DNA from 2 places in the Pseudarthrobacter sp. TE9888 genome. Region 1 is predicted to be linked to the other one. Evidence: riboswitches for the same ligand, from Rfam matches in the RefSeq annotation. Region 1 holds a riboswitch; the other holds the start of a gene.
The links. Region 1 has a riboswitch for glycine ahead of gcvP (aminomethyl-transferring glycine dehydrogenase). Riboswitches for the same ligand answer to the same signal wherever they lie in the genome.

Region 1 (4,414 bases):
GGGCCACCTGTTCAAAACCGGCCCGGAGGCGGTCGAGTTCCACCTCTACCTGTGAGGTGACGTGGACGCGCATGAAGAACCGACCGCTTGCCCTGTCGCCGAACTGTTTGATGTCCACGATGTAGCATTCCTGCTCCAGGAGGTACGCCGCCACCGCCTGGACAATGCCAAGGGCATCCGGGCAATGGAACGTCAGCACGAATTCGTTGCCCGTTTCCGGCACCAGGGACTGGAGCTGCCCGGCCGCAGCCGTGCCGGCCTGCGACGTGCGGGCTTCCGTGCCGATCACCGCTTGACCCGCTCTTCCCCCGCTTCTGCGGCGGCACCCGGACGGACAGCCTTGCCGGATGCGGCGTCGGTGAAGTCCTGGTCTGCCTGCAGTTCAGCCTGGAACGTGGCAAAACGGGCCTGGTGTGCGGGCCGGCGGCGGAGGACGAACCACGCAGCGCCCAGCAGGATGAACCAGACCGGGGTGACCAGCAGGGCCACCAGGGTGTCCGGCTGGGTGGTGAGGGTCCAGATCACGAAGCCGAAGAAGGCGAAGACCACCCAGACCATGGCAACACCGCCGGGCATCTTGAACTTCGATGCTTCATGCAGGTGCGGCCGGCGGCGGCGGAAGGCGATGTAGCTGGCCAGGATGATCGACCAGACAAAAACAAAGCAGACGGCGGAGACGGTGGTCACCATGTCGAAGGCCTTGCCCACGTCCTGGCCCGCATACATGAGGACGACGCCGGAGAGCAGCAGCACGCAGGAGAGGAACAGTGCGTTCTGGGGCACCTTCCGGCGGGACAGTTTGCCAAAGACGTCCGGAGCGTCGCCTTCCTGGGCAAGGCCAAAGACCATACGCGAGGTGGAGTAGATGCCGGAGTTCGCGGAGGACATTGCGGAGCTCAGCACCACGAGGTTGACCACGGTGGCCGCGGCACCCAGGCCCGCCAGCGAGAACATGGCGATGAACGGGCTGTGGCCTGCCCTGAACTCGGTCCAGGGGGTGACCGCCATCAGGATGATGAGGGCACCTACGTAGAAGAGCAGCACGCGGATGGGGATGGAGTTGATGGCCTTGGGCAGGTTCCGCTCAGGGTTCTTGGCCTCGGCGGCGGTCGTGCCCACCAGTTCGATGCCCACGAAGGCGAAGACGGCGATCTGGAAGCCGGCCACGAAGCCCATGAACTCGTTCGGGAAGAATCCGCCGTGGCTCCACAGGTTGGTGAAGGTGGCAGGTCCGGCGTCGGACTGGAAACCGGAGAAGATCATGAACAGGCCAACGATGATCAGGGCGGCAATGGCAACGATCTTGATCAACGCGAACCAGAACTCCGTCTCGCCAAAGGCCTTGACGGTGGTGAGGTTCAGCAGGAGCAGGATGGCGACGGTGGCCAGGCCGGGAATCCACAGGGGCACCCCGGGCCACAGTTCACGGGAGTAGCCTGCAATGGCAATGACATCGGCGATGCCGGTGATGACCCAGCAGAACCAGTAGGTCCAGCCCGTGAAGAAGCCGGCCCAGGGGCCCAGCAGGTCGGCGGCGAAATCGCTGAAGGACTTGTAGTTGAGGTTGCTGAGCAGCAGTTCTCCCATGGCACGCATGACGAAGAACAGCATGAAGCCGATGATCATGTACACGAAGATCACCGAGGGGCCGGCTGCCGAAATGGTCTTTCCGGAACCCATGAACAGGCCGGTGCCGATTGCGCCGCCGATGGCGATCAGTTGGATGTGGCGGTTGCTGAGCTGCCGCTCCAGGTGCGGTGCTCCGCCGCCGGGGGACGTCGGGGAATGGGTCGTCATTGAGGAACTCCATCGTTCGAGCGGCACCCGGGGTGTCGCAAAGATTGGATTTCCTCCCCGCTCTGTCTGGGACCTGAGAGTTTCCACGCGCCGGATGGCGTGCTTGCACCGTCGGTGAGCCAGGACAGGGCCTGGCTGCTTTCCAGAGTTGCCTCACCGCGGCGGTACGTGGGCCTGAGAGTTTCCTGGGGAGGGTTTGCTCCTACGGCGCCTGCTGAACGTACCGGCAGGGCTCTCCCGCCGCAGGTCAAAAGCGTTGATTGGTAAATCAGTGTTCAGTTATCGGAGTGCATCCGCTGTGGACTTCAAGCCGCACGGCGCATTTTTGGGCCTCCGGCAATCACAGCCGGCGACGGAGCGCCCAGCGTTCTTTGGGCCAGTTCCGCTGCCCGGCCGGATCACGGGGTTCAGTGTGGCGTCGGTCACGAACAAAAGTCAAGCCCGCCATGACAGCACCTGCGTAACGGTCCCGCCGGCGTGCTTCATGACGGACCGATTTGCTCCCCGGGACCGCCATCCTGTAACTTGTGAGCCGAATCACCCACATTTCAATAAGCCTTTCGAGCTGTGGCGGGAGAGTTCTCCCGGCCATCACCGGGCAGGCGCCGTAGGAGCAAATCCTCCCCAGGAATCTCTCAGGCCCATGTACCGTCACGGCGAGGCGACTCTGGAAAGCAGTGCTGCTCCGGCGGCACTCACCGACGGTGCAAGCAGGCCTTTGCTGGGTTTGCGGAATCTCTCAGGTCCAATACAGAGCGGGGAGGGACCCGATCCATGCCGAGCCACCCGTGGCCGGCCAAACCTGGAGTTCCTCATGACGATTCAATCCCAACCGTCTGTCTTCGCGGACCGGCACATTGGTGCGCGCCGCCAGGCTGACGTCGACACCATGCTCAAGGCCGTTGGCTACGACAGCGTTGACGGTTTGGTGGACATCGCTGTCCCCACTTCGATCCGCCAGTCCAAGCCGCTCGCGCTCAAGGGCGCCCTGAGCGAGGTTGAGGTGCTTGCGGAACTGCGCAGGCTCGCCGCCAAGAACAAGACCGCTGTCCAGATGATCGGGCAGGGCTACTACGACACCGTCACACCGGCCGTGATCCGCCGGAACGTGCTGGAAGCCCCGGCCTGGTACACCGCCTACACGCCGTACCAGCCCGAGATTTCCCAGGGCCGGCTCGAGGCGCTGCTGAACTTCCAGACCATGGTCCAGGATCTCGTGGGCCTGCCCATCGCCAACGCCTCGCTGCTGGATGAAGCCACCGCCGTGGCCGAGGCCGTGCTGATGATGCGCCGCGCCAACAAGAACAAGGACGCCCGCGACGGCAAGACCGTCCTGGACGCCGACGTGCTGCCGCAGACCATCGCCATCGTCAAGGGCCGCGCCGAGGCGCTCGGCTTCGAGGTTGAGGTCGCCGACCTGTCCAAGGGCCTCCCTGAAGGCGCGATCAACGGGATCGTGCTCCAGCAGCCCGGCGTCTCCGGCCGCGTCTTCAACCACGCAGGCGTCATCGCCGAGGCCAAGGAACGCGGCGCGCTGGTCACCGTGGCCGCTGACCTGCTGGCCCTGACCCTGATCACCCCTCCCGGTGAGCAGGGCGCCGACATCGCCGTCGGCTCCACCCAGCGTTTCGGCGTACCGCTGTTCTTCGGTGGCCCGCACGCCGCCTACATGGCCGTCGCCAAGGGCCTGGAGCGTTCCATGCCCGGCCGCCTGGTGGGTGTGTCCAAGGACGACGCCGGCCTGCCCGCCTACCGCCTGGCACTCCAGACCCGCGAGCAGCACATCCGCCGCGAGAAGGCCACATCCAACATCTGCACCGCCCAGGCCCTGCTGGCCATCGTGTCCTCCTTCTACGCCGTCTACCACGGCCCGGACGGACTGAAGGCCATCGCCGAGCGCGTCCACAACAACGCCCGCGCCCTCGCCACCACCCTCAAGGTCGCCGGACGGGAACTGGCCACCGAGACCTTCTTCGATACGGTCACGGTCTCCGTTCCCGGCAAGGCCGCCAAGGTCATCACCGCGGCTGAAGCACGCGGCATCAACCTGCGCTACATCGACGCGGACACCATCGGTGTCTCCACGGATGAAACCACGACGCCGGAAATCCTGTCCGCGATCGCCGTCGCCTTCGGTGCCGGACCGGTGGTGGACGCCGAGGGCTTCGAGCTGCCAGCAGAGGTGCTCCGCACCTCCGAGTACATGCAGCACCCGGTGTTCAACACCCACCGTTCCGAAACCCAGCTGCTGCGCTACATCCGCAGGCTGTCCGACCGGGACCTCGCGCTGGACCGCACCATGATCCCGCTGGGCTCGTGCACCATGAAGCTGAACGCCACCGCCGAGATGGAAGCCATCTCCTGGCCGGAATTCGCCTCCATCCACCCCTTCGCCCCGGACTCCCAGACCGAAGGCTGGCGTGAACTGATCAGCGGCCTGGAAGCCGACCTTGCGGAAATCACCGGCTACGACCAGGTGTCCCTCCAGCCCAACGCCGGATCCCAGGGCGAGCTCGCCGGCCTGCTGGCCATCCGCGGCTACCACCGTGCCAACGGCGACACCCAGCGCAACGTCTGCCTGATCCCCGCCTCCGCCCACGGCACCAACGCCGCCTCC
Region 2 (4,414 bases), 410 kb from region 1:
ATACTCGTTCAGCCGGGCAGCGACGTAATTGGCTGCGAGCAGCGCGGACTTGGTGGCCTCGGTCAGGCCTTCGCCGCCCATGAGCTTCACGTACGCCCAGGAGATCGGCAGGACGCCGGCCGAACCGAAGCGGGAAGCCGAGATCGCGACCCCGTGGCCTTCCTCATGCGCTGCCTTGTTGGCGTCGCCGGGCATGAACGGTGCCAGGTGGGCCTTGGCTGCCACGGGTCCGACGCCGGGTCCGCCGCCGCCGTGGGGGATGCAGAAGGTCTTGTGCAGGTTCAGGTGGGAGACGTCGCCGCCGAACTTGCCGGGCTGGGCCAGGCCCACCAGGGCGTTCAGGTTGGCGCCGTCGATGTAGACCTGGCCGCCGGCCGCGTGCACGGCGTCGCAGACCTCACGGACGTCCCCGTCGTAGACGCCGTGGGTGGACGGGTACGTGATCATGATGCAGGACAGGACATCCTTGTGGGCCTCGATCTTGGCCGTCAGGTCATCGTGGTTGATGGTGCCGTCCGCTGCGGTGGCGACGACGACGACCTTCATGCCGGCCAGGACTGCCGAGGCGGCGTTGGTGCCGTGGGCGGAGGCGGGAATGAGGCAGACGTTGCGCTGCTCTTCCCCGCGGGAGTGGTGGTAGCCGCGGATGGCCAGCAGGCCGGCGAGCTCGCCCTGGGATCCGGCATTGGGCTGGATGGACACCTGGTCGTACCCGGTGATCGCGGTCAGGTCCGCCTCCAGGTCGGCAATCAGTTCACGCCAGCCTTCGGTCTGGGAGTCCGGGGCGAAGGGGTGGATGGAGGCGAACTCCGGCCAGGAGATGGCTTCCATCTCGGCGGTGGCATTCAGCTTCATGGTGCACGAGCCCAGCGGGATCATGGTGCGGTCCAGCGCCAGGTCCCGGTCCGACAGCTTCCGGATGTAGCGCAGCAGCTGGGTTTCAGACCGGTGCGTGTTGAACACCGGGTGCTGCAGGTAGTCGGAGGAACGTCCGACGGCGGCCTCCAGTCCGAAGCCTTCAGCCGCGGCAACGGAGGCCCCAAAGACGTCCGCGACGTCGGCGACGATGGCCGCCGTCGTGGTTTCGTCGAGCGAGATGCCCACGGTATCGGCGTCGATGGAACGCAGGTTGATGCCGCGCGCTTCGGCATCGGCGACAAGCGCGGCAGCGCGTCCGGGGACGCGGACGGTAAGGGTGTCGAAGAAGCTCGTGTGCAGCACCTCCACACCGGCAGCTGCCAGCGAGGCCGCCAGCACCCGGGCGTGGCCGTGCGTCGTTTCCGCGATCGCCTTCAGCCCGTCGGGGCCGTGGTAGACGGCGTACATCGAGGAGACGATGGCCAGCAGGGCCTGCGCGGTGCAGATGTTGGATGTGGCCTTTTCGCGGCGGATGTGCTGCTCGCGGGTCTGCAGCGCCAGGCGGTACGCGGGCACCCCTGCGTCGTCCTTGGACACCCCCACCAGGCGGCCGGGCAGCGACCGCTCCAGGCCCTTGCGGACAGCCATGTAGGCGGCGTGCGGGCCACCGAAGAACAACGGGACCCCGAAGCGCTGGGTGGAGCCGACGGCGATGTCGGCGCCCTGCTCGCCCGGAGGGGTGATCAGGGTCAGGGCCAGCAGGTCAGCGGCCACGGTGACCAGCGCGCCGCGTTCCTTCGCCGCCGCAATAGTGGCGGACTGGTCCCAGACCCGGCCGGAGGCGCCGGGCTGCTGGAGCACGATCCCGTTGATGTCGCCGTCGGGCAGGCCGTTGGACAGGTCGGCGACCTCAACCTCGAAGCCGAGCGCCTCGGCGCGGCCCTTGACGATGGCGATGGTCTGCGGCAGCACGTCGATGTCCAGGACAGTCTTGCCGTCCGCTGCAGGCTTGGCCTTGTTGGAGCGGCGCATCAGCAGCACGGCCTCGGCCACGGCGGTGGCTTCATCGAGCAGGGACGCGTTGGCGATGGGCAGGCCCACCAGGTCCTGGACCATGGTCTGGAAGTTCAGCAGCGCCTCGAGCCGGCCCTGGGAAATCTCGGGCTGGTACGGCGTGTAGGCGGTGTACCAGGCCGGGGCTTCCAGCACGTTCCGGCGGATCACTGCAGGCGTGACGGTGTCGTAGTAGCCCTGGCCGATCAGCTGCACGGCCGTTTTGTTCTTGGCGGCGAGCCGGCGGAGTTCTGCAAGCACCTCAACTTCACTGAGTGCGTCCTGCAGGCGGAGTGCGGTTTCCTGGCGGATGACCTTGGGGACGGCGGTATCGACCAGTGCGTCGACCGTGCCGTAGCCAACGGCCTTGAGCATGGTGTCGATGTCATCCTGGCGGCGTGCACCAATGTGGCGGTCGACGAAAGTGGTGGGGGCTGGGGTAACCGACACGAAGGAACTCCATTTTGTTCAGGCGGCGCAGGGTACGCCACAGCTATCCGGGTCCCTCCCCGCTCTGTATTGGACCTGAGAGTTTCCGCGTTGCCTGCCTGGGCAGGAACCGCTTGCACCGTCGGTGAGCACAACAGTCATGCCGGCCCCTTCACAGGGGAACGGAAGCTGCCTGCTGCTTTCCAGAGGTGCCTCGCCGCGGCGGTACAGGGGCCTGTGAGATTCCCGGGGAGGATTTGCTCCTACGGCGCCTGCCTGTGCTTCGGGCAGGACTCTCCCGCCGCAGATCAAAGGCTATTCATTTGTTGCGATCATGACGGCCGATGACAGCCCTCACAACTCTCCATTGTCCTACGCCCCAACCCCTCCGGGCAAATGGTCGGGGCTACCTGCGGAGCCGCTCCAGGGCGGCCAGGAGCTCCTCCACATCGGAACCGGCGCCCGCCTCCGGGGCAGGCCCCACGGACAGCATGGCGTTGAAGTACAGCCCGTCCCCCATGTACAGGACAGCCTTGGCCAGGCCGGGTCCAACATCCGCCGCAATCTCATCCAGCCACCGTCGCTGGATGGCGGCGAACCGGCGCCGCGTCTCTTCATGCGCCACCTCCGCCAGGCGGGTGGCCGCCACGATGACACGGTCCAGCGGAGTGTCTGCCCACACCGAAGAACGGATGAAGTAGGCCGCAGCCCCTTCATCGGCCGAAGCCATCGCGTCGGCGTCTGCCCGGGCCAGGCCCTCCAACCGGTCCAGCAGCACGGCAATCAATGCTTCCTTGTTGGGAAAGTGGTAGAGCAGGCCGCCCTTGGACACGCCGGCCTTGCGGGCCACGGCGTCAAGGGTGGCGGCGCGCTCCCCCACGTCGATCAGCAGGGACTCGAAGGCGTCGAGGACCGCATCACGGGCGACAGGCTTTCGGGGCATGCCTCCCATCATGCCCTCAGGCGGGTCCGAATCGGGAATATGCCAGTTTCAAACTATACCGTCCAGACGGTACAGTTATGGAATGACGACCTCCATCAGCCCCACAGCAGTCCACGGGGACGGCACCCCCACACGCCGCCCATGGCGCGACTGGCTTGCGCTCGGCCTGCTGATGTTTCCCGTCCTGCTGGTGGCGGTGGACAACACGGCACTGACCTTCGCACTTCCCGCCATCTCCCAGGCCCTGGAACCCGGCGGCGTGCAACTGCTGTGGATCGTTGACGCCTATCCGCTGGTCCTGGCCGGCCTGTTGGTGTCGATGGGCAGCCTCGGCGACCGGATCGGGCGGCGGCGCCTGCTGGTCATCGGCAGCCTGGGCTTCGCCGGACTGTCCGCCGCCACGGCCTTTGCGCCCACGCCTGAGTGGCTGATCGCCGGCCGGGCCGCGCTGGGGTTCTTCGGCGCCATGCTGATGCCGTCCACGTTGTCGCTGATCCGCAACATTTTCCCGGAGCCCAACCGCCGGCGACTGGCCGTGGCCATCTGGGCCGCGGGCTTTTCCGGCGGCGCCGCCCTGGGGCCGATACTGGGCGGATGGCTGGTGGAGCACTTCTGGTGGGGCGCCGTCTTCCTGGTATCGGTGCCGCTCATGCTCCCCCTGCTGGCGCTGGGTCCGGCCCTCATCCCGGAATCGAAGGACCCCGCGCCGGGCAGGGTGGATGTCGCCAGCATCGCGCTCTCCATGCTGGTCATGGTGCCCGTGGTCTACGGCATCAAAACAGTGGCCACCGAGGGTCCGGGCGCTGCCGGGCTGGGCAGCATTGCCTTCGGCCTGGCCATGGGCGTTGTGTTCGTGCGGCGCCAGCACCGGCTGGAGCACCCGCTGCTGGACATGTCCCTGTTCCGGAACAAGGTATTCAGCATGGCCATCAGCGCCAATATCCTGGCCCTGTTTTCCTTCAACGGCTTCATCCTTTTCCTTGCCCAGCACCTCCAGCTCATCGGAGGCATGACCCCGTCCGCGGCAGGCGTCGCAATGCTCCCCGCGCTGGCGGCCACGGTGGTGGCAGGCCTGGTGGTGGTGCCGCTGGTCCGCAAGGTCCGCCCGGGGTTTGTCGTGGCCGCGGGGCT

Region 2: it holds a riboswitch for glycine, as region 1 does, so the genes downstream of both, gcvP (aminomethyl-transferring glycine dehydrogenase) here and gcvP (aminomethyl-transferring glycine dehydrogenase) in region 1, are expected to answer to the same signal.

What each region holds. Positions count from the first base shown of each region.
Region 1 is NZ_JBWBRD010000002.1:1,843,160-1,847,573, reverse strand. Features, by position in the region: gene purU (formyltetrahydrofolate deformylase) at 1-289, opposite strand, end outside; gene cycA (D-serine/D-alanine/glycine transporter) at 286-1,797, opposite strand; glycine riboswitch at 1,950-2,047, opposite strand; glycine riboswitch at 2,359-2,458, shown strand; gene gcvP (aminomethyl-transferring glycine dehydrogenase) at 2,612-4,414, shown strand, end outside.
Region 2 is NZ_JBWBRD010000002.1:2,252,662-2,257,075, reverse strand. Features, by position in the region: gene gcvP (aminomethyl-transferring glycine dehydrogenase) at 1-2,361, opposite strand, end outside; glycine riboswitch at 2,554-2,651, opposite strand; gene ACZ9J7_RS11140 (TetR/AcrR family transcriptional regulator) at 2,747-3,283, opposite strand; gene ACZ9J7_RS11135 (MFS transporter) at 3,366-4,414, shown strand, end outside.